One region of the Sphingomonas sp. 4RDLI-65 genome, then DNA from elsewhere that is predicted to be linked to it. Evidence: predicted binding sites of a transcription regulator. Region 1 holds the regulator's gene; each other region holds the start of a gene.
The links. Region 1 encodes LexA, which represses DNA repair genes until DNA is damaged. Its sites were predicted from a motif close to GTTCCNCNCTTGTTCT; they were not measured.
Positions count from the first base shown of each region.

Region 2: VH567_RS05845 (MmcB family DNA repair protein) is a predicted target of LexA. The motif match lies at 1,736-1,751, and genes of this name have one in related genera.
Region 3: recA (recombinase RecA) is a predicted target of LexA. The motif match lies at 4,106-4,121, and genes of this name have one in related genera.
Region 4: radA (DNA repair protein RadA) is a predicted target of LexA. The motif match lies at 2,528-2,543, and genes of this name have one in related genera.

Region 1 covers NZ_JBCEBT010000001.1:363,934-369,408, forward strand. Annotated here, with positions in the region: gene VH567_RS01410 (energy transducer TonB) at 1-301, opposite strand, end outside; gene VH567_RS01415 (molybdopterin molybdotransferase MoeA) at 810-1,991, shown strand; gene lexA (transcriptional repressor LexA) at 2,060-2,725, shown strand; gene VH567_RS01425 (ComEC/Rec2 family competence protein) at 3,325-5,475, opposite strand, start outside.
Region 2 covers NZ_JBCEBT010000002.1:189,729-195,203, reverse strand. Annotated here, with positions in the region: gene VH567_RS05855 (SCO family protein) at 1-370, opposite strand, end outside; gene VH567_RS05850 (ankyrin repeat domain-containing protein) at 479-1,084, shown strand; gene VH567_RS05845 (MmcB family DNA repair protein) at 1,227-1,724, opposite strand; gene VH567_RS05840 (cell wall hydrolase) at 1,930-2,559, opposite strand; gene VH567_RS05835 (DUF1491 family protein) at 2,749-3,075, opposite strand; gene VH567_RS05830 (PaaI family thioesterase) at 3,072-3,545, opposite strand; gene VH567_RS05825 (PTS sugar transporter subunit IIA) at 3,535-4,002, opposite strand; gene hpf (ribosome hibernation-promoting factor, HPF/YfiA family) at 4,104-4,715, opposite strand; gene dnaQ (DNA polymerase III subunit epsilon) at 4,776-5,468, opposite strand.
Region 3 covers NZ_JBCEBT010000012.1:32,331-37,805, reverse strand. Annotated here, with positions in the region: gene VH567_RS17120 (dicarboxylate/amino acid:cation symporter) at 1-724, shown strand, start outside; gene VH567_RS17115 (glutathione S-transferase family protein) at 953-1,576, opposite strand; gene VH567_RS17110 (class I SAM-dependent methyltransferase) at 1,593-2,429, opposite strand; gene recA (recombinase RecA) at 2,957-4,030, opposite strand; gene VH567_RS17100 (4-(cytidine 5'-diphospho)-2-C-methyl-D-erythritol kinase) at 4,386-5,330, opposite strand.
Region 4 covers NZ_JBCEBT010000001.1:735,623-741,097, forward strand. Annotated here, with positions in the region: gene VH567_RS03100 (YkgJ family cysteine cluster protein) at 1-345, opposite strand, end outside; gene VH567_RS03105 (hypothetical protein) at 358-690, opposite strand; gene radA (DNA repair protein RadA) at 1,143-2,513, opposite strand; gene VH567_RS03115 (glycosyltransferase family 4 protein) at 2,617-3,768, shown strand; gene VH567_RS03120 (DUF2218 domain-containing protein) at 3,902-4,195, opposite strand; gene VH567_RS03125 (PadR family transcriptional regulator) at 4,192-4,782, opposite strand; gene VH567_RS03130 (replication-associated recombination protein A) at 5,056-5,475, shown strand, end outside.

The DNA of each region.
Region 1 (5,475 bases):
GTACGACGATCGGCACTACCGGCGGCGGCGCGACGACTTCGGTCGCCTTCGACTTCAGGTTAGGCGGCGATGCAGCCCCCTGAGGCTTGCGACTGGGCGAAGGCCGCGGCCTGACCTTCTCGACCGGCGGCGGCGGTGGCGGCGGCGCCACCCCGAACACCTTCAGCGCATCGCTCACCGCAGCCGGCATCGGTACCACCAACCCATGGAGCAACGCATAGCCGAGCAACCCCGGCAGCAGGACGGCGCCTACCGCCGCCCCGATCCTGTCTCTCGCCCGAGGCTGATTGCGTGTCATCATGCTGATCTGGTGTCTCTTTCCCCCAAACAAAGCCCCGCAAAGGATGAACCCGCGCTGGCCGAGCATTCGGAGGACCAGATCAGCTGCCGGGCCGCCCGCGATGGCCACTCTGGAAAAAGACCGAGGCAAATCAAAATCGAAACACCACCCCGGCGAAGGCCGGGGCCCAGTTGGCAAGGCCAAACTGATAACGAGCGACGTCGGCCAAACCCGTGTTTCCCCGCGAAGGCGGGGACCCAGCCTGGCCTCCCGCCTTCGCGGGAGAACAAGGAAGAGGTCGCCACCAGCGCCCGATGTCTACGGACCCAACGGCCCCCTGACGGTCCAGCACGTAGCCCCCGCTAAGCCAACGACACCTGTCCTACACCCCAAACCCATGGCAAAGCGCGGAACATACCCACGCACCCTGCGATTCTCTTTTACGAAGCACCCAACCGCCAAACCGCGTCCAGCGCCTACACTTCCCACACCTCACCTTTCAAAATCGTCCGAAAACAGAGCCTAACGTATGACCCTAGTCCCCGTCGCCGAAGCCCAGACCCGCCTCTTCGCCATGGCCCCCCGCGTCGGCCACGAGACCGTGACGTTGCGAGAAGCCGCCGGCCGCTGGGCCGCCGAGGACATTCTCGCCCGCCGCACGCAGCCCGCCGCCGACCTCTCGGCAATGGACGGCTACGCGATCCGCTTCGAAGACCTCCCCGGCCCCTGGAAAGTCATCGGCGAAAGCGCCGCCGGCCGCCCCTTCACCGGCAAGGTCGGCCAAGGTGAAGCCACCCGCATCTTCACCGGCGCAGCAATGCCCGAAGGCGCGGACACGGTGATGGTCCAGGAAGAAGCCGAGCGAGACGGCGAAACCCTGATCCTCGCCGGCGAAGGCCCGCCGACACTCGGCCGCAACACCCGCCGCAAGGGCCTCGATTTCTCCACCGGCACCCGCCTGATCGGCGCCGGCGACCGCCTCAGCCCCGCGCGCATCGCCGTCGCCGCAACCGGCGGCCACGGCAGCCTCGCTGTCAACCGCCGCGTCCGCGTCGCCGTCGCCGCGACCGGCGACGAACTCGTCCCCCCCGGCTCGACCACCGACGGCGTCGCACTGCCCGAATCGAACGGCATCATGCTGGCGGCAATGCTCACCGACATACCCGTCGACATCATCGACCTCGGCATCCTCCCAGACAATCTCGAAATCCTGCGCGACGCCTTCGCCAGCGTTCAGGCCGACCTGCTCATCACCACCGGCGGCGCGTCAGTCGGCGACCACGACCTCGTTCGCCCCGCAATCGAAGCCGCTGGCGGCACCATCGATTTCTGGCGGATCGCGCTACGCCCCGGCAAGCCGATGATGGCCGGCCGGATCGGCGAGATGATGGTGCTCGGCCTGCCCGGCAACCCGGTCTCCGCGTTCGTCACCGCGACGCTGTTCGTGAAACCGGTCGTGGCGCGCATGGCCGGCGCGCGCGATCCGCTCCCCCAGTCGACCCACGCGCTGCTCGGCGAAGACCTCCCCGCCAACAACGCCCGCACCGACTATCTGCGCGCCGAACTCCGCGACGGCAAAGCCTATGCCTCGACGATCCAGGACAGCTCGATGCTGCTCACCCTGGCCCGCTCGACGTGCCTCATCGTCCGTCCCGGCAACGCTCCCGTCGCGAGGACCGGCGAATCGGCGGAAATCCTCGTAATCGCGTGATACGGATGCTTGACGGCGTTAATTATGTTCCATAGAAGTTCCCAGTCTGTTCCGGACGGAGAACCGCCATGCTCACGCGCAAGCAGCACGAACTCGTCTGCTTCATCAACGATCGCCTCAACGAAACCGGCGTCTCGCCGTCGTTCGAGGAGATGAAGGACGCACTCGACCTCAAGTCGAAGTCGGGCGTCCACCGTCTGATCAGCGCGCTCGAGGAGCGCAACTTCATCCGCCGCCTGCCGAACCGCGCACGCGCACTCGAAGTGCTGCGCATGCCCGAGCGCGCCGAGAAAAAGGCGCCGTCAAAGGCATCGAACGTAAAGCCCGCCGCCGCGCCACAGCCAGCGAACGACGTCGTCGAGATCCCCCTCCACGGCCGCATCGCCGCCGGCGTCCCGATCGAAGCGTTCGAAGGCAGCACGATGTTGGCCGTCCCCGCCGCACTCCTCGGCACCGGCGAACACTATGCGCTCGAAGTCTCCGGCGACTCGATGGTCGAAGCCGGTATCCTCGACGGCGACTACGCCCTGATCCGCCGCACCGAAACCGCGCGAGACGGCGAGATCGTCGTAGCCCTGATCGAAGAGAGCGAAGCCACCCTGAAATACTTCCGCCGCGAAGGCGCCATGGTCCGCCTCGACCCGGCAAACCGAGCCTACGACCCGCAACGCTACGCGCCTGCGCAAGTCCGCGTGCAGGGCAAGCTCTCCGGCATCCTCCGCCGCTACGACTAAACTGCCGAGACCGGCCTGTGTCATGGTGAACGCAGGCCGGTCTCGGTTTTTGATTGCGAAGGAAAAGCGGCAGCCGAGCATCCAGGTCAAGTCGCTCCTCCTGCCGACAACAGCGACCGGATCTCTTCGGCAAATTAAGCTAGCTTCTCTGGGCGTGTTGAAAAAACGGCTAGTTTTTCGACACGCCCCCCAAGCGTCCGGAAGACCATCCCGTGGTCCGACACATGAGCGCGGACTCGGTTCGAACGCCCAATCTCCGCGCCTCTGCGCCTCTGCGCGAACATCTCGCCGTCAATCCCCAGCGCTGCCGAAGAATTGGTTCGCGCGGAGACGCGGAGACGCGGAGGTGTTTCGCTTCGGGAGCACGAAGCGCCTCTAAACGTCTTCGGAAGGAAGCCAAGACAGTCGCCAGCCCCAGCCACCCCGTCATACAAGAACCTTCCCCGCGTCTCCGCGTCTCCGCGTGAACCAATTCTTTGCAATACGATCGCACGCGACGACAGAAGATTTTGCTCACGCGAAGGCGCAAAGGCGCGAAGATGTTGTATTTGGATAGGCGCCTACCGGCTTTCACGGACCGCCGATAAACCGACGTCGGCTTATCGTTCAGGAAGGTGTTGAGGTCTCCCGAATCGCACTACCTTCGCGCCTTTGCGCCTTCGCGTGAACATTTCTATTTTTGACGGCCTTGGCCGGCTCGAAACGCCGACGGGGGGGCCATGTCGCGGCTTTAACGAGTGCGTGGAGCGTTCGAGGAGAGGGGGATCGCGCCAGGGGTGACGATCGCCTGCGTTTAGGACGGTCACTACCATCCCGCTCCCCAAGGTCAGCGAGACGCCTCCCGTTCGCCGTAGTACGCGACGATCCAGTTTCAGCCACCGCGGTACACAGCGTTTCGGCAGACCGCGTTCGCTGACGACGGCGTCGGCATTGCTACAGGCGGCGACCAGTTCAGCAATCGGGACCATATAGGCGCTGCGGGTCGCCAGGATGCGCCACATCCGTCCTCGTCCTGCGATATCTGTGACGCACAGATCACGGCTGCACCGGGCATCGGGTTGGTCCGCGAGCAGGAGCGGCTCGCCGTCCACCCCGCCATTCTCGGCCAGCATGTCGCGCGTGTAGTCGCCCGCCCGGTCGCGGAGCATCGCCAGCCCGGCGGCGGTGCGTACCGCGACGTGGCGACCGTCACCCGTCACCAGAACGTCCGGCGCCGGCGTGGTCAGTGCCCAGATCGCGCCGACGGCCAGCGGCACCAGTCCAAGGCGTCGCCACCGCGTCCGCCACAGCGCAATCCAAATCCCCCCGACGATCATCAGCGCGAACGCCGCCGTCGGCATCGCGGGCAAGGACCGCACCGAGCCGGGAGCGCTGGCAACGATGTGCGCGAGCCACAGCAGCGCATCGAGCGATCGCTGCACCAGCCACCAGATCGGCGCGCCAAGACCGCCCGCATCGAGCAGCAGCGCCAACGCTTCAAGCGGCATAACCACGAATGTCGTCAGCGGAATCGCAACGATGTTGGCGAACGCGCCGTACAGCCCCGCCTTGTGGAAATGATACACCGCGATCGGCATCAGCGCGAATTCGACCAGCAGTCCGGTCAGCAGCAGCGACGCGATGCCGCGCGCGAGTTTGCGCCCGCGTCCCTCGTCATGCGGCCCGAAGAACGCGCGGATCACAGGATGCTCGTGCAGCGCCATGATCGCGGTGATCGCCGCGAACGAGAGCTGAAAGCTCGGCCCCGCAGCAGATTCCGGCAACACGAGCATGACGCACGCCGCTCCGGCCGCGACGAGCCGCAACGTCATTGCCTCGCGCCCCATCGCCAGCGCCGCCAGCACAAGCAACGCAGCAACACACGACCGAATCGTCGGCACCTGGCTCCCGGTCAATAATGTATAACCGATCGCCGCCGCCGCACCCGCCAATGCCGCGATCAACGGCAGGCGCGCATGCAGCGCCAGCCAGGGACTGAGCGCCAATAGACGCAACACGATCAACATAGTCGCGGCCACCGCCGCAGTGATGTGCAATCCGCTTACGGACAGCAAATGCGCGAGCCCCGCTCGCCGCATCGCCTCCGAATCTTCCTCACTGATCGCACCAACGTCGCCGGTCGCGAGAGCTGCCGCGATACCGCCCGCGCTCCCGTCCAGTTGCGAAACGATGTGGTGCGACAGCGCGACGCGGATACCGGCGCCCGATTCGCTCGGCGTCGTCACGACCACCGGCGCGAAGCCGCGCCCGGTCGCACCGATCCCGCCGAACCACGCGACGCGCGCGAAGTCGTAAGCGCCTGGCACCGCTGGCAAAGGCGGCGGCATCAGGCGGGCGCGCAAGTGCACGACGGCCCCGGTCCCGAGCAGCTTCGGGGCATCCGCCTCGGCCAGATTGACGCGGATGCGATACGGCAAGGCGACTGGTTGCCCATCGGTTTCCACCCCCTTCCCGACCGGCAGGACCGTCAACCGCACCAGTTTCCGCGCCACCAGCGGCTCGATCGCCTCGACCTTTGCCGAGAAGCTCGCAATCGTCGGGCCGCCTAGCACCGGCCGCGCCACCGATTCCGACCGTGCCCAGATCAAGCTCAAGCCGAGTGCAGCCGTCAGCAACCCGATCGCCAGCGACCGCACTGCGCGACCGCCATGCCCCAAGGCCAGACACGCCAACCCACTCGCCGCTAACAGCAACATCGCCACGCCCCACGCCGCCGGGTCAGGCAGCGCGAACCACAACGCGATCCCACC
Region 2 (5,475 bases), on a different contig from region 1:
CGATCATGCGCGGGTGGAAGGCGGAGACGAACTGCTTGAGCACGGCGGGCGTATCGCGCGCCGGATCGACGGTCACGAACACCGGCACGATCTTCGCGGCGATCGCAGGATCGCTCGCCTCGAGCTTTTTCACCGCGGCACCGATCGCCTGGACATCCGTCGGACACACATCGGGACAGAAGGTGTAGCCGAAATACATGATCCGGTATTTGCCCGCGAAACTGCGTTCGGTGATGGCTTTCCCGTTCTGGTCGGTCAAGGCGAAGGGACCACCGATCCGGGCGCCTTCGAGCGGCGGTTTGGCAGGGGGTGCCGACGCAGTGCACGCGGACAGCGCAAGGGCCGGGATGAGGAGGAAACGCAGGTTCATGATGCCGCCAGCCTTGATCTGTTAGACCCTGCGGCGCAAGCGTCGCACTGGACCATGAGCGGCGCAAACCGTCGCGCCATATCCAGGACGAACCAAGGAAGTCTCTCGATGCGTATTCGCCTGATGCTCGCCGCTACTCTCCTGACGCCGATGCTCGGTGTCGCGGCACCCGCGTTCGCGCAAGGCCAGTCGGAGGGCTACAAGTTCCTCTCCGCGGTGCGCGATGCCAAGAACAACGAAGTGCTGGAGATGCTCGGCAAGCCGGGCAGCAACATCGTCAACGTGCGCGACGTGACGAGCGGGGAGGGCGCGCTCCACATCGTCATCAAGCGGAGCGACGAAGTGTATCTGCGCTTCCTGCTGCAAAAGGGTGCCGACGCCAATCTGCGCGACGGCAAGGGCAACACGCCGCTGCTGCTCGCGGTGACGCTGGGGCAGACCGGCATGATCCCGATCCTGACCGCCGCGGGCGCGAACCCGAACCTGGCGAACTCGGCCGGCGAGACCCCGCTGATCCGTGCGGTGCAGCGCCGCGACGTCGGCATGATCCGGGTGTTGCTGAACGAGAAGGCCGATCCCGACCAGGCGGATATCATGGCGGGCATGTCGGCGCGCGATTACGCCAAGCAGGACGGCCGCAACCCGATCGTGTCGAAGCTGCTGGAGGATGCGCCAAAGACGGTGAAGAAAGCCGTCTCGGGCCCGAAATTCTAACCGTCTTCTGATCCTCCCCCGCCAGGGGGAGGTGGCACCGCAGGTGACGGAGGGGGAGGATTGGGAGCAGCGGTTACCCCTTCCTCCCCCTCGTCTGGCGAACGCCAACCACCTCCCCTGGCGGGGGAGGATCATCTCGCCTTCAGAACGCCAGCCCGTCCGCATCGGGGTCCATCTGCGCGATCAACCGTCGCGCCGCCCGCCGCGCAAACGCCAGCGTACAGCGTTTGCGGACGTGCGCGGGCAGGGGGATGGTATGCGCCTCGCGCACGATCGCCGCGTCGTAGCGGTCCGCGACGATGATCCCGGTCCGCTCGGGCAGGAAGGCGGGGCCATGCAGCGGGCCGACGTCGAACCCCGCCGGCACCGCCCAGAAATACCGGTCGCAATGCCCCAGATAATCCGGCCACTTCCCGTCGCCGAGCAGGTCTGCGCGCGATACCTTGATCTCGACGATGACGATCTGCCCGCGCGCATCCACCGCCATCAGGTCTGCCCGGCGGCCGCCGTCGAGCGGCACTTCGGTCATCGCGGTGAGGTCGTGGCGCAGCAACATGCGAATGACGCCGCGCGCCACGTCGGCGGCACAAAGCGGCGATCCAGGTTCGTCAATGCAGGAGTCCGGCGGCATGTCGAGCATGCCCCGGAAATAGAACAATCCGCGAACGAGGCAAGCTCATTCACGGATTGTGGTCGTGTTCTGGCGATTGTCGGCCCGCCCCCTTTGCCCGTTCGTGCTGAGCGAAGTCGAAGCACCTGAGTTCGGGGCACACCCTTCGACTTCGCTCAGGGCGAACGGGGTTGGAGTGAGGAGGGGGCAAGCTGACTTGAGAGACCTTTAGGTCTCAGCGATAGAAGACGTGGTTGCCGATCGAGGCGACCTTGACCGCGCGGACCGAAGGGCGGCGATCGGGGGTGTTGAAGTAGAGCGCCTTCTGGGCCGGGCTGTTCCACGCATCGGCGAGGGCAACCTTGGCGACCGCGATCGCGGTGCGATAGGCGGTGCCGGCGTTGATGTTCGGGATCTGGCCACCGCGGACGAAGCTGAACTGGCCGCGCTGCTTGACGACGGCGCAGACGTCGGCGGGGAAACGACCCGACTTGGCGCGATTGATGATGACCTCGGCAACCGCGAGCTGGCCGGTCAGCGGCTCGCCCTTCGATTCGAAATAGATCGCGCCGGCAAGGCACTGGAGCGCTTCGTCGGCGGCGGCGCTATCCTGCGCGGCAACGGCCTGGGCGAGCGTGTCGAATTCTTCTTCCTCGGCAGCTGCGACTGGCTCGACGCCAATCTTCTCGGGGGCGATCTTCTCGACGGCTGCAACGGTGGTTGCGGCGGGAGCGATCTGCGGAACATTCTGCGGGGAAAGGGCGTTTAGATTTGCGAGAGCGGTAAGGCTGACCGTGGAACGATCGAGACCCGTCGCCTGACCGGGTGCGCTGTTGCCGAGCAGGCCAGCAAGAGAAAACGTCATGACTGCGATTGTCGCAGCCCGCTGAAGTATGGTCATTCAATCGTATTCAGATGCGGTTGGACCGTGGAAGCAATCGTACAAGCCGATCGTCCAGGCATCCCCCCGACTGCGTAACCGATCCGGATCGCACCCGTCCCAGCACAACGCCAATCAATGTTGCAATCCCCCTCTATTGGGGGGGCTTTGGAGTCAATCGTCGAGGATCGTTTCAGCGGCGAACCGTTCCGCCGCTGCGATGTCCACCTCGACGACCCACAAATCGGGGTCGCGCGCACGCCTGCGCCGCCAATAGCCGTCAAGGTCTTCGACCGGAGTCGAGTCGATCAAGGCGGTTCGCCCGTCGGGCCCGATTCCGCGTTCCAGCAGCCGGGGAGGGGCGCCCTTGTCGACCGCGATGACGAGGATCGCACCGCCTTGCGCGTCGCCTTTCGCCATCACCGCGCCGAACCCGCCAGCGTCGTTGACACGGCGGAGGAGGGCGCTGACGAGCACACCGCTGGGTAGCCTGCCGCTCATGCCGGCGCCCGGTATCCAGGCAGCCCGGCGAGAGCAATCCGCGAGCGCATGAACGTGCCGGTACCCCGCGCCGCCTCTTCGCCGTCCGCATCGATCAGTCGCGCATCGGCGACGAACACGCGTCGCTTGCCGCTGATCCAGCGGCCCTCGGCGATCACCGGGCCGACCTTGAGAGGGCGCGTGAGCAGCAGGTTGAACGCAGTCGTCAGCAGGAAACGATCGGTGACGAGGCTGTTCGACGCATAGAACGCGGCATCGTCGAGCATCTTGAAATAGCTCGTGCCATGCGCTGCGCCGCCTGCGTGATAATGCCGCTCGTCGATCGTGAAGTGAATCCGCGCTACACCCGCTTCGGGGATCTCCAGCGACGATTCGAAGAACCGATTGATCGGCGCCTGCGCATACAACGATTCCAGCGCGCGGAAATGCGCATCCGCGCCCCCCAGACCCGGGTCCGGCTCACGCGGCATCGCGCACCTCGTCCGCCGTGAACAGCGCGTACAGCGCATCGGGCGAACCCGCGCCGCGCAGTTTTTCGAGGAACGCCTTGTCGCGCAACCGCCGCGAGACGCGGGCCAGCGCCTTCAGGTGCACCGCCCCCGCGTCGGTGGGGGAGAGCAGCATGAAGACGAGGTCGACCGGCAGATCGTCGACCGCCTGGAAATCGACCGGCTGCGCCAATCGCACAAACACGCCGGTGACCTGCGCGAGCCCCTCCAGCTTGGCATGCGGGATCGCGACGCCGCCACCAAACCCGGTCGAGCCCAGCTTCTCGCGCGCCGTCAGACGCTCGGCGATCGTCTTCGCGTCCGCATCGACGATCTCGGCCGCAACCGTCGCGATATGCTGGAACACCGCCTTCTTGGTCGCGGCAATCACGCCCGTCTGCACTGCGTCGGGACGCAACATATCGCTGAAATCAGTCATTCTGTTCAATGTCTCAAGCGCCCCCGCGCGCATCCGCCTTAGCGGGTTGCGCGGGGGCGTAAAGGCGCGGCCGTGAGACCCGCGCCTTTATGGACCCTTCTTTACTGGGGAGGGGAGGCCGTGCCGGTCGAAGCGGCCCGCTGTGGCTCGACCCAACCGATCGTACCGTCGCCGCGCTTGTAGACCATGTTGTGCGCGCCGGTGCCCGCATTCTTGAACAGCAGCGCGGCGGTGTTGCGCAGATCAAGCATCATCACCGCATCCGATACGCTCGCCTCGGGGATATCGACACGCGTCTCGGCGATGATCAACGGTGCGTCGGCGACATCGTCCTCCTCGACGCTCTCCTGGAACAGCGTGTAGCCGGCGTTATCATAGCCGTTGCTCTCGGCCATCGCGACCGCTTCGCCGGCATGGCGATCCTTCAGGCGGCGCATGTAGCGGCGGAGCTGGGTTTCGATCTTGGCGGCGGCACCATCGAAGGCGGCGCGGGCGTCATAGGCCTCGGAATGGCCCTTGAGCACGAGGCCCTTCATCACATGCGCGACGATATCGCATTTGAAGCCGGCATCGTGCGGACCCTTGCCGAACGTGACTTCGGCCGAGATGGCGCGCGAGAAATACTTGTCGGCGATACCCTGGAGTCGGTCTTCCACGTGGCTGTTGAGTGCTTCGCCCGTGTCAACCTGGTGACCAGAAATCCGGATATCCATTATCGTCTCCTTGTCGGCGTTACAGTCTCGGGCGGTCCTGTTGGCTCCACCCTGCCAGCGTCATCCGGACGCCACGGCCCCCCAAATCGGATCCTTGATCCCCTTCATAAACGCCGCATGCGCCGCAAGGTCTCCCTCGCTCACCGCGAAAACACGCGGCGGACGAACGACCCGAGGCGCCTGTGCGACGATCGGAGTCGCGGCGTTGCCGGCCGCTTCGTTAAGAAGTCCCAGGCCGATCTGGCGACCGCCCATCAGCTCGACATAGACCTGCGCCAGCAACTGCGCATCGAGCAGCGCGCCGTGCAGCACACGGTGGCTGCGATCGATCCCGAACCGCGAACACAGCGCGTCGAGCGAATGCTTGGCGCCGGGGTGACGGCTGCGCGCGATCTGCAGCGTGTCGACCATCCGCTTCATGTGGATGATCTGGCGTCCGCACTTGGTCAGCTCGCCGTTGAGGAACGAGAAGTCGAAGCCGGCATTGTGCGCGATCATCGGCGCATCGCCGACGAATTCGAGCAGGTCGTCGACCGCATGGGCGAACTTGGGCTTGTCGGACAGGAACTGCGCGCTCAGCCCGTGGACGTTGAACGCCTCGACCGGCATGTCGCGCTCGGGGTGGTAATAGGCGTGGAATGTGCGTCCGGTCTCGACCCGGTTGACCATCTCGACGCAGCCGATCTCGACCATGCGGTCGCCCCCGGAAAAGCTGAGGCCAGTGGTTTCGGTATCGAAGACGATCTCACGCATCCCGATG
Region 3 (5,475 bases), on a different contig from region 1:
CGCGGTGTTCGCGGCGGTAACCGCGACGCTCGCCGAGCGGGGGCCGACCATTCTCGGCCAGCTCGGCTATTTCATGCTGACCTTCTATATCGGCCTTGCGCTGCTGTGGGCGATGCTGATCGGGATCGCGTTCCTGCTGATCGGGCCGCGAACGCGGTTGCTGGTGCGCTATATCCGCGATCCGCTGATCCTGGCGTTCTCGGCGGCGTCGTCGGAGGCGGCGTATCCGCGGACGCTGGAGGCGCTCGATCGGTTCGGCGTGCCGCCGCGGATCGCGAGCTTCGTGCTGCCGCTCGGCTATTCGTTCAACCTCGACGGGTCGATGATGTACATGACGTTCGCGTCGCTGTTCATCGCGCAGGCGTACGGCATCGACATGCCGATCGGGCAGCAGATCGCGATGCTGCTCGTGCTGATGGTGACGTCTAAGGGGATTGCGGGGGTCCCTCGCGCGTCGCTGGTGGTGATCGCGGGGACGCTGTCGATGTTCAAGATTCCGGAGGCTGGGATCTTGCTGATCCTGGCGGTGGATCACTTCTTGGATATGGGGCGCTCGGCGACGAACGTGATCGGCAATGCGGTGGCGGCGACCGTGGTGGCGAAATGGGAGGGCGGACTCGACGAGCGCGAGCCGGCGGACCGGGATTTCCCGCATGCGCCTACTGGGCATGGGCCGAAGGTGGATGTGGATAGTTACGAGAAGATCGGGCCGGGGCAGGCTTGAGGTTGGACGGCGATGTTGAACCGATGACGTCTCGAGGATGCCCCTCCACGCTGGCGGTTTAATAGAGAAGTACCGCCCCGGCGAAGGCCGGGGTCCAATTGGGGGACGCTATGGTGACCGCCGCACCTCGTTACTCCAACCTTTCCAATTGGGCCCCGGCCTTCGCCGGGGTGGTGTTTAGGGGAAGGTTGCGTTCTCAGCCTCGATGCGGTTTCTGATCTGAAGCCTTCAAGCGTAGGCGTAGGGGCCGCCTTTCTTGAGGCCCGCTTGATACGCCGGCCGCGCGTGGACCTTGGCGAGCCAGGCGATCGTTGCGGGGCGGGACTCGTCGAGGCCGCCGCGGCTGCGCGCGGCTTCCAAGGGAAAGCTCATCATGATGTCGGCGGCGGTCATCTCGTTGCCGGCGAACCAGGGGCGTTGCGACAGTTCGGATTCAACATAGTCGAGATGGACGTCGATCATCGGCTGGATCTTCTTCACCGCGACCTTGCCCATGATCGGGATGCGCGCGAGGACGAGCTTCAACAGCAGCGGCGGCATCATCGAGCCTTCGGCATAGTGGAGCCAGAAGCGGTAGCGGAGCGCGTCGGCGCGGTTGGCGGGGGCGCCGAGTTTGCCGTCCGCCTTGTCGACGAGATATTCGACGATCGCGCCGGTTTCGGCGACCACCTGACCGTCATCTTCGATCACCGGCGACTTGCCGAGCGGGTGGACCCGCTTGAGTTCGGGCGGGGCGAGCATGGTCTGCTCGTTCCGCTCGTAGCGTTTGATTTCGTAGGGAAGACCGAGTTCCTCGAGCATCCACAGGATCCGCTGCGATCGTGAGTTTTCGAGGTGGTGGACGATGATCATGCGGGCTCCCCCTGGTTTATTCGGCCGATTTGCGCGCGGTCCAGATCCAGGCGGCGGCGGGGAATTCCACCGTGTCGCCGTTGCTATGACGCGCGCAGACTTCGGTGAGACGCGCGATGTGGCGCTCGCGTTCCTCCGGGGCGGCGTCGCGGATTGCGGAGGCGGCGGGGCCAATGCGGCGAAAATAGTCGACCGCGTCCGTGACGGAGTCGCTGCCCTCGCCTGCGCGGTAGGCGAAGTCGATACGCTGGGGCGCAGCGGCGTGCCAGCCGGAGGTCGCGAGAATATCGGCAACATAGCGGGGATCGGCGAAGGCGAACGGGCCTGGGGTGATCGACGTTGGAGCGTCCGCGTCGCCGCCCGTTGCGATGATGGTTTCGGTGGCCCAGCGATTGGCGGCGCGTTCGGCGAAACAGGAAAAGACGAGCGATGCGTCGGGGGCGGCGGCTTCGGCGAGTGTGGCGAAGGCGGCTGTGGGGTTGGTGAAGAACATGACGCCGTGGCGCGAGACGTAGAGATCGACGGAGGCATGGCTCGGGGCGACGACGGTGATGTCGGCGCATTCGAAGCTGGCGTTGGCTTGAGCTTCGGCGCGGTGTTTGGCGATCTCGATCAGGTTTGGCGAGAGATCTATGCCGGTTACGGTCGTGGTAGGGAGAGCCTGGGCCGTGGCCAGCGTAGTGGCACCGGCGCCGCAGCCTATGTCGATGATCTTTCGAGTTCGGAGGGGAGCGGTGGCGAGGATAGCTGCGTTCAAATGCGGGGTCAGGTTGGTGAAGCTGCGGTCAGTTCTGCGCCATTCCGCGGCCCAGACGTCGCCTATTCTGCCGGTCCAGTCGTAGGCGGTGGTCATGGGTTGGGGTGCCTCATGGTCGGATCTGGGGACGTCGGTTCTGGGTGAGATATAGACGTTCGCGTGGGATTGGCGTTGGGTATTTGAAGGCTTCGTCGAGCCCGTTGCGTTCTCTGCGCGGCAGTGTGAGCGCCATGCAGCGGTCTGCAATTCCTTGTTTCCCCGCGAAGGCGGGGATCCAGACTGGGCTCCCGCCTTCGCGGGAGAACAAGGGGGCAGGTGCTGCGGTTCGATGGGAGCCGCCACTCTGGCGGAGGCCGGGGCCCAACTGGGAGCCGATCGTAACTAAAGATCGCGTTCCGTTATTGCCACCTTTCCAACTGGGCCCCGGCCTTCGCCGGGGTGGAATGTTGGGATGGTGCGGTGCGGTGCCTACATAGAGATCCTACGCCGGCACAAAGCCGATGCCGACGTCGATGAAAGCCCGATGCCGCCCCGGCCCCTGCACGATCAACCGCGTGCCCTCACCCTCCCATTGCGAGAGCAATGGGTCCCTCCCTCTCCCCGGAGGGAGAGGGTAAAGAAGATCAGGCGTCGTCTTCGGCGTCGGGGCCGGCCATCATTTCCTCGGCGACCTTGTCGGTGCGCGCGCGGATCTGCTTTTCGAGGCGGTCGGCGGTTTCGGGGTTGTCTTTCAGGAAGGTCTTCGAGTTCTCGCGACCTTGGCCGAGACGCACGCTGTCGTAGCTGAACCAGGCGCCGGACTTCTCGACGAGCCCGGCCTTCACGCCGAGATCGAGGATCTCGCCGAGCTTCGAGACGCCCTGCCCGTACATGATGTCGAACTCGACCTGCTTGAACGGCGGTGCGACCTTGTTCTTTACGACCTTCACGCGCGTCTGGTTGCCGGTCACTTCCTCGCCGGCCTTGATCGCGCCGATGCGGCGGATGTCGAGGCGGACCGAGGCGTAGAACTTCAACGCGTTGCCGCCCGTCGTCGTCTCGGGGTTGCCGTACATCACGCCGATCTTCATGCGGAGCTGGTTGATGAAGATCACCATGCAGCGCGAGCGGCTGATCGAGCCGGTCAGCTTGCGCAGCGACTGCGACATGAGACGCGCCTGGAGGCCGACATGGCTGTCGCCCATCTCGCCTTCGATTTCGGCGCGCGGCACGAGCGCTGCGACCGAGTCGACCACGAGCACGTCGATCGCGTTCGAGCGGACCAGCGTGTCGACGATCTCGAGCGCCTGCTCGCCGGTGTCGGGCTGCGAGACGATCAGTTCGTCGATGTTGACGCCGAGCTTCTTGGCGTAGACCGGGTCGAGCGCATGCTCGGCATCGACGAACGCCGCGGTGCCGCCGCCCTTCTGCGCTTCGGCGATCACATGGAGCGCGAGCGTGGTCTTGCCCGACGATTCCGGACCGTAGATCTCGATCACGCGGCCGCGCGGCAGGCCGCCGACGCCGAGCGCGATGTCGAGCCCGAGCGAGCCGGTCGAGATGACCTCGACCTGCATGGTTTCCTTCGAGCCGAGGCGCATCGCCGAGCCCTTGCCGAACGCGCGGTCGATCTGCGCGAGCGCGGCGTCGAGCGCCTTCTGGCGGTCGTTGGTTGCGGTTGCCATGCCGGTGTCGATCACTTTCAGATTAGCGGCCATTGATAAGCTCCCATCGCTAAAGCAAGCGCGCGTGCCATTCAACGCGTCAAACCCATGTATTCTCTTTGTTCTTGTGGAACAAGTGGGGAACGGCGGATTTATGGGGAAAGATTTGGGGTTTGGTCGGGGGTCGCGGAGGGGCTGGGCACGGCGCCGCGAAATCGGCCGCCTTAAGATATGATCGGTCGTCGTCCTCGCGCAGGCGTGGATCCATAGCCTGAAGGGCCAGCGATCCTATTGCTACGCCAACCAGTATGGGTTCCCGCCTCCGCGGGAATGACGGGGTGGGGGGGGACTTTTGATCGAGATCGGCTCAATCTTTATCCGGGCCGGGCTTTTTAGGGGCCGCGTTTTATCAGGCGAGCGTCGTTGCGAGGATCCACCAACCGCGGGCTTGCGCGGCGATTGCGGCGGTGTCTCTGGCCTGGGGGGTTTCGAACAGGGCGAAGCAGGTGGCGCCGGAGCCGGACATTCTGGACAGGAGGACGCCGTGCGCCGCGCCGAGGAGCGCGCGGACCTGGGCGATTTCGGGGGCCAGCGCCAGCGCGGGGGGCTCGAGGTCGTTGCGGCCGGCTTTGGCGCGATCGAGGAGGGCGCCTTCGGGGATCGGGCCTCGGTCCTGGCCGTCCCAAGTCTTGAAGACGGCGGCTGTGGAGACGGCTACGCCCGGGTTTACGAGAAGCAGTGGCGTGCCGGGCAGGCCTTCGAGAGTGGTCAGGGTGTCGCCTTTGCCGGTGCCGAGCGTGGTGCGGTTGGCGAGGCAGGCGGGGACGTCTGCGCCGAGCTTTGCGGCGATTTCGTGGAGGCGGGGGTCGGTTGACGTGACGCCGTGGAGGCGGGCCAGCGCGCGGAGCGTGGCGGCGGCGTCGGCCGAGCCTCCGCCTATGCCCGAGGCGATCGGGAGGTGCTTTTCGAGTGTTAGCGCGTGGTGGGTGCTTGGGGCGAATGCGGTGGTGAAGGCGTCTGCGGCAGCGGTTACGAGATTGCCTTGCCAGGGGGCGGCGCCTGGAGCGGCGTTGGGCGAGCCGTGCGCGTCTTCATTGTCGGCTCCCAATTGGGCCCCGGCCTTCGCCGGGGTGGTGCTGGGGGTCGGGGTAGTGCTCTGGGGGGGTAGGAGAGCCGCGGCGAACGGGCCGGTTATGGTGAGGCAGTTGGCCTCGGCGGGTTCTACCGTGATCAGGTCGCCGCCGGTGGCGAAGGCGAAGAGGGTTTCGAGGTCGTGGTAGCCGTCGGGGCGGCGGCGGCGAACGTGGAGCGCCAGATTGATCTTGGCGGGTGCGGGTTCTGTGATGGTGGGCATTGCGAGTCTCGGGGTTTGATTTCGGGCCGGTTGTTTCCCGCGGCTTAGCCAAGAAGTGCCCGTCATCCCAGCGCACGCTGGGATCTCGTGGTTTGGCAGGCGTTGCGTGCCTCGTGGGATCCCCCAGCTTTCGCCGCGGTGACGG
Region 4 (5,475 bases), 370 kb from region 1:
GTCGCCAGCGAGCACCCGGACATTGATCGAGACGCCTTCCAGGCAGTTCTGCGGTTCGGTGACGAAATTGAGCGAGACGAGCAGCCCGGACCGGTCGGGCCGCGCATCGTCGGGAAGGCTGGCGACCCTTCGCCATACGCAGAACCATGTCCGGCAGATGCGCGGGCGGACGGCATGGATACCGCATCCCTGTTCGCAAAGGTGGATGCACGGCGTGCCCGCGGGCTTGGCGAACTCGGGCGTATTGACCGTCAGTTCTGTGCAGCACGCGGTGCAATCACCGCACTCTCGACCGGGCAGGAGCGGTCCTAGCAGCGCGGTTTCCAGATCGGCCTGGGGCTGCACCTGATCCACGGCTTAGTTTCCTTCGGAATCCACCGTGAAGACCATCGGCTTGCCCCGCGACATCGGCTCCCATCCTGCCTGCAAGGCCGCCCGCACGCCGCGCGCGATCGTCGCGTCGTCGATCTGGAGCCGCCCGCGTGGCAAGCCCTTCAACAGACGCTTGGGCGCGGGGAATTCCAGCAAGGCCTCGCGTTGGGCGTCGTCCTGCAACAGGGAAATCGTCATGCCCTTCCAGCCATCGACATCCGTATGCTGCGGCTCGCGCTCGAGGTTCCAATCGTATCGGGTGCCATCGACCTCGACGGTGCCGGTATTGCTTCGCGTGTTCGCCATGCCGGCGGCCATAGCATAGCTGGCGTGAGAGGCCATGCGTTGGGGGCTATTGCGGATTTGCGAGCGGGGATGCCGTCACGCGCTATCGATCGGTGCCTGACGAACGCAGTCAGTGCACCACCCCGGCGGAGGCCGGGGCCCAATTGGAGAGGTCGTAGTAACCAAGCGCAGCGGTCGCCAGCAGCGTTTCCCAATTGGGCCCCGGCCTCCGCCGGGGTGGTGCTTCTCTTTTCTGTATCTGTGCCGAACACGTTCGCGATGACGCGGTACGCTGGTTTGGAAGGGCATCTATTCGGATCGGAAATGTACGCGCGGCCCCGTACAGTTACGACCCTCGCCCTTGTTCTCCCGCGAAGGCGGGAGCCCAGTCTGGATCCCCGCCTTCGCGGGGAAACACGCTTTGCCCATTGGAGAGGGTGCCCGCTCCAAGAATACCGATGCCGCGCCGCCGCATACGCCCGCGCCTAGCCCCGGCCCATCATGTGATCGACGAACGACGCCAGCGTCTTGAACCCCGAGAGTTTCATCCCGCTCTTCTCTCCCGTCATCGACGCGGGCACGAGCGCGCGTTCGAAGCCCAGCTTGCTCGCTTCCTTCAGCCGCAACGGCCCATGCGCGACCGGACGGATCTCCCCCGACAGCGCGACCTCGCCGAACGCCACCGCATCGACCGGCACCGGCCGCTCCGACATCGCCGAGATCAGCGCCGCCGCCACCGCCAGATCGGCCGCGGGATCCTGCACCCGGTAGCCGCCGGCAATGTTGAGATACACTTCGGCGTTGGAGAAGCTCAGCCCGCACCGCGCCTCCAGCACCGCGAGGATCATCGCGAGTCGGCCCGAATCCCAGCCGACAACCGCACGACGCGGAGTCGCGCCCGACGCCAGCCGGACCGTCAGCGCCTGGATCTCGACCAGCACCGGCCGCGTCCCCTCCAGCGCCGGGAACACCGTTGCCCCCGTCATCGCGTCATCACGGTGCGTCAGGAACAGCGACGACGGATTGCCGACCTCCGCTAACCCTTCGGTCTGCATCGAGAACACGCCGATCTCGTCGGTTCCGCCGAAGCGGTTCTTGATCGCGCGGAGGATGCGGTACTGGTGGCTGCGCTCGCCCTCGAACGACAGCACCGTGTCGACCATATGCTCCAGCACACGCGGGCCGGCGATCGAGCCGTCCTTCGTCACATGCCCGACCAGCACCACCGCGGTCCCGCGCTCCTTGGCGAACCGGATCAATTCCTGCGCCGAGGCACGGACCTGGCTGACCGTCCCCGGAGCGCCCTCGATCAGGTCGGAGTGCATCGTCTGGATCGAATCGATCACCAGCATCGCGGGTGGCCGCGTCTGCAACGTCGTCAGGATGTCGCGCGTCGAGGTCGCCGCCGCCAGCTGCACCGGCGCGTTGCCCAGGCCCAGCCGCCGCGCGCGCAGACGCACCTGATCCGCCGCTTCCTCGCCCGAAACGTAGGCGACCGACTGCCCCGCCAGCGCCATCTTCGCCGCCGCCTGCAACAGCAACGTCGACTTGCCGATCCCCGGATCGCCACCGATCAGCGTCGCCGAGCCCTCGACGAACCCGCCGCCCAGCGCACGGTCGAGCTCGGCGATCCCGGTCGCCATCCGGTCGGGCAGCTTGATCTCCGCGTCGAGCCCAACGAGCTGGATCGCGCGCCCGCCGGTCTGGAGATTATGCTTCGAATGGAACGGCGTCGCAGCGGTGTTCGCCTCCTCGACCAGCGTGTTCCACTCGTTGCAATCGGCGCATTGCCCCGCCCAGCGGTGCGACACCGATCCGCAGGACTGACACACGTAACGCTTCTGGGGTTTCGCCATGTGGCCGATGTACGAGAACGATACGGGAACATCAATGGCCGGCATACGGCCTAGGTTGCGGATTTAGTGGCGCTTGACGGCACACGGCGTTATCCGCGCGACGATGCACGCCACCGACCTGCGCATCGCCCTGTTCAGCGGCAACTATAATTACGTTCGCGATGGCGCGAACCAGGCGTTGAATCTGCTCGTCGGCCATCTGTTGGCGCAGGGCGCGACGGTGCGTGTCTATTCGCCGACCAACGCCAAGCCCGCCTTCCCGCCAACCGGCGATCTGGTCGCGGTGCCGTCGCTGCCGCTGCCGGCGGGGCGTGGCGAATACAAGATGGCGCGCGGGCTGCCGGCGGCGATCCGGCGCGATCTCGACGCGTTCGCGCCGAACGTCGTCCACGTGTCTGCGCCCGATTTTCTCGGTCACCGCGCGATCAGTTACGGGCGCCGCAACGGCATCGTGACGATCGCCTCGCTGCACACGCGGTTCGAGACGTATTTCCGCTATTACAAGATGGCGTTCTTCGAGCCCGTCATGGTGAAGATCTTGACGCGTTTCTACAACCGCGTCGACGAGGTGCTGGTGCCGGGGCGCGGCATGGCGGAGATCGTCCGGGACTGGGGCGTGACGACGCCGACCGCGATCTGGTCGCGCGGCGTTAACCACGACCGCTTTACGCCAACGCGCCGCGACCTGGAGTGGCGGCGCGCGCGCGGGATCGCAGACGGCGAGGTCGCGGTCGGGTTTCTCGGGCGGCTGGTGAAGGAAAAGGGTCTCGACGTCTTTGCGGACGTGATCCGAACGCTGGAACAGCGCGGGGTGCGTCACAAGGTGCTGGTGATCGGCGAGGGTCCGGCACGCGACTGGTTCGCCGAGCGCGTGCCCGGCGCGGTCTTCGCCGGGTTCCAGTCGGGTGACGATCTCGGCCGCGCGGTCGCGTCGATGGATGTGTTCTTCAATCCGAGCGTGACCGAGACGTTCGGCAACGTGACGCTGGAGGCTATGGCGGCAGGTGTTCCCGTCGTCGCAGCGCGCGCATCGGGCGCGGTCGGATTAGTCGACGACGGCGTGACCGGGTTCCTCGTGCCGCCGACCGACATCGCGCGATACGCCGACGCGATCGGGCGGATCGTTTCGGAGCCGGGCTTGCGCGAGACGATGGGCTGGGCCGGACACGACAAGGCCGCCGGGTATCTGTGGGATACGATCAACCAGACGGTCCTGGATACGTATCTCGAGGTGATGGCGCGGCGGGGAGCGTAGGCTCACATCGGATTTATCCTCGCCTGCAAGGGGAGGTGGCGGCGCTGAGCGCCGACGGAGGGGTGATCCGCTCCTGATAGGGCGCTACCCATCCGTTGCTCCGCGCCACCTCCCCTCAAAGGGGAGGATTAATTCAGGGTGCCGTCGCCCAGTCGAACGTCAGCGGCGCCTCGCGGAACGCGAAGCGGTCGAGGTGGCTCGACACAACCCCGCGCATCCGTTCGACGTCCTCGCCCTCCGGCACCGTCAGCGCAACGTCGAGCGTCTCGCTGTCCGCGCGCATCTCCAGCACCGCGCCGTTCGGGAAGGCGATCCGGCCCTCTTCCTCCGAGAAGGTGACCTCCATCTTGTGGCTCCAATGCTTGGCCAGTTGCTGAAGATACTTGCTGGCCGAATGCGTCGGCACGCGTGCGACCGAGACGCTCACTTCAGGCGCTCGATCTTCTGCGCGGCCTCATCGAGCAACGCGGCCACTTCGTGCAGCGTGTCCTCATTAACGTCTTCGCGCATCAGCCGGTGCTGGAGCACCTGCCGCAGATTGCCCATCGCCCGCCGGATCGGCGCGCCATCGGTCCGCTCGGACTCCGCCCCGACCGCCGCGAGCCGCGCGAACAGACCGTCCACCACGGCCGCATTCTCGGCCAGATGCGCACGCCCCTCGTCGCTCGCAGCAAAGCGCTTCTTCGCGCCTTCCGACTGCTGCTCCTCGATCAGACCCATTTCGTCGAGCATGCTGAGCGTCGGATAGACGACGCCCGGGCTCGGCGCATAGCCACCTCCGGTCAGCCCCTCGATCTCGCGGATCAGGTCGTAGCCGTGGCGTGGCGCGTCCGCGATCAGCTTCAGCATGACGAGCTTGAGTTCGCCACCGTCGAACAGCCGCCGGCCACGCCCACGTGGGCCACCACCCTGCTTCCACGCAGCATGCTCAGGTCCGTGGTCGCGACCACCATGCCGGTGACTGTCGCCACGGGGGCCGCCGGTCCAAGCTCCATATCCAATACCAAAACGCATTTGAGTGTTCTCCGATATATCTTCGTCCATGTTCTGAGATATATCGCAGACTGTTTCGGACTCAAGAGGCGCGTCAAAAAATTCGCTTTTTCATTTGTCTGTCATCCCCGCGGAGGCGGGTATCCGGACACTCGGACAGTGCGGTCAAGTAATGACGTCAGCCAGTATGGATCCCCGCCTGCGCGGGGATGACGATGCGTGTTAGGATGACCAGCGCGCATGGGTGGTCCCCAACGGATGGGCAAACCTCTCCCCCGCCCCTATCTTCCGCGCATGGCCGATCTCTTCGCGGGCTTCGAACCCGCCGCCCCCACCGAAACGCATCCCGAAAACGCGCCGCTCGCCGACCGCCTGCGCCCGCGCACGCTGAGCGAGGTGGTCGGGCAGGATCACATTACAGGCCCAGAGGGCGCGATCGGCAGGATGGTGTCGGCCGGACGACTGTCCTCGATCATCCTCTGGGGCCCCCCCGGCACCGGCAAGACGACGATCGCGCGGTTGCTCGCCGACGCGGTCGACCTGCGATTCGTCGCGATCTCCGCGGTGTTCTCCGGAGTCGCCGACCTCAAGAAATCCTTCGCCGAGGCGCGCGAGCACGCCAAGATCGGCAAGCGCACCTTGTTGTTTGTGGACGAGATCCACCGCTTCAACCGCGCGCAGCAGGACGGCTTCCTGCCCTATGTCGAGGACGGC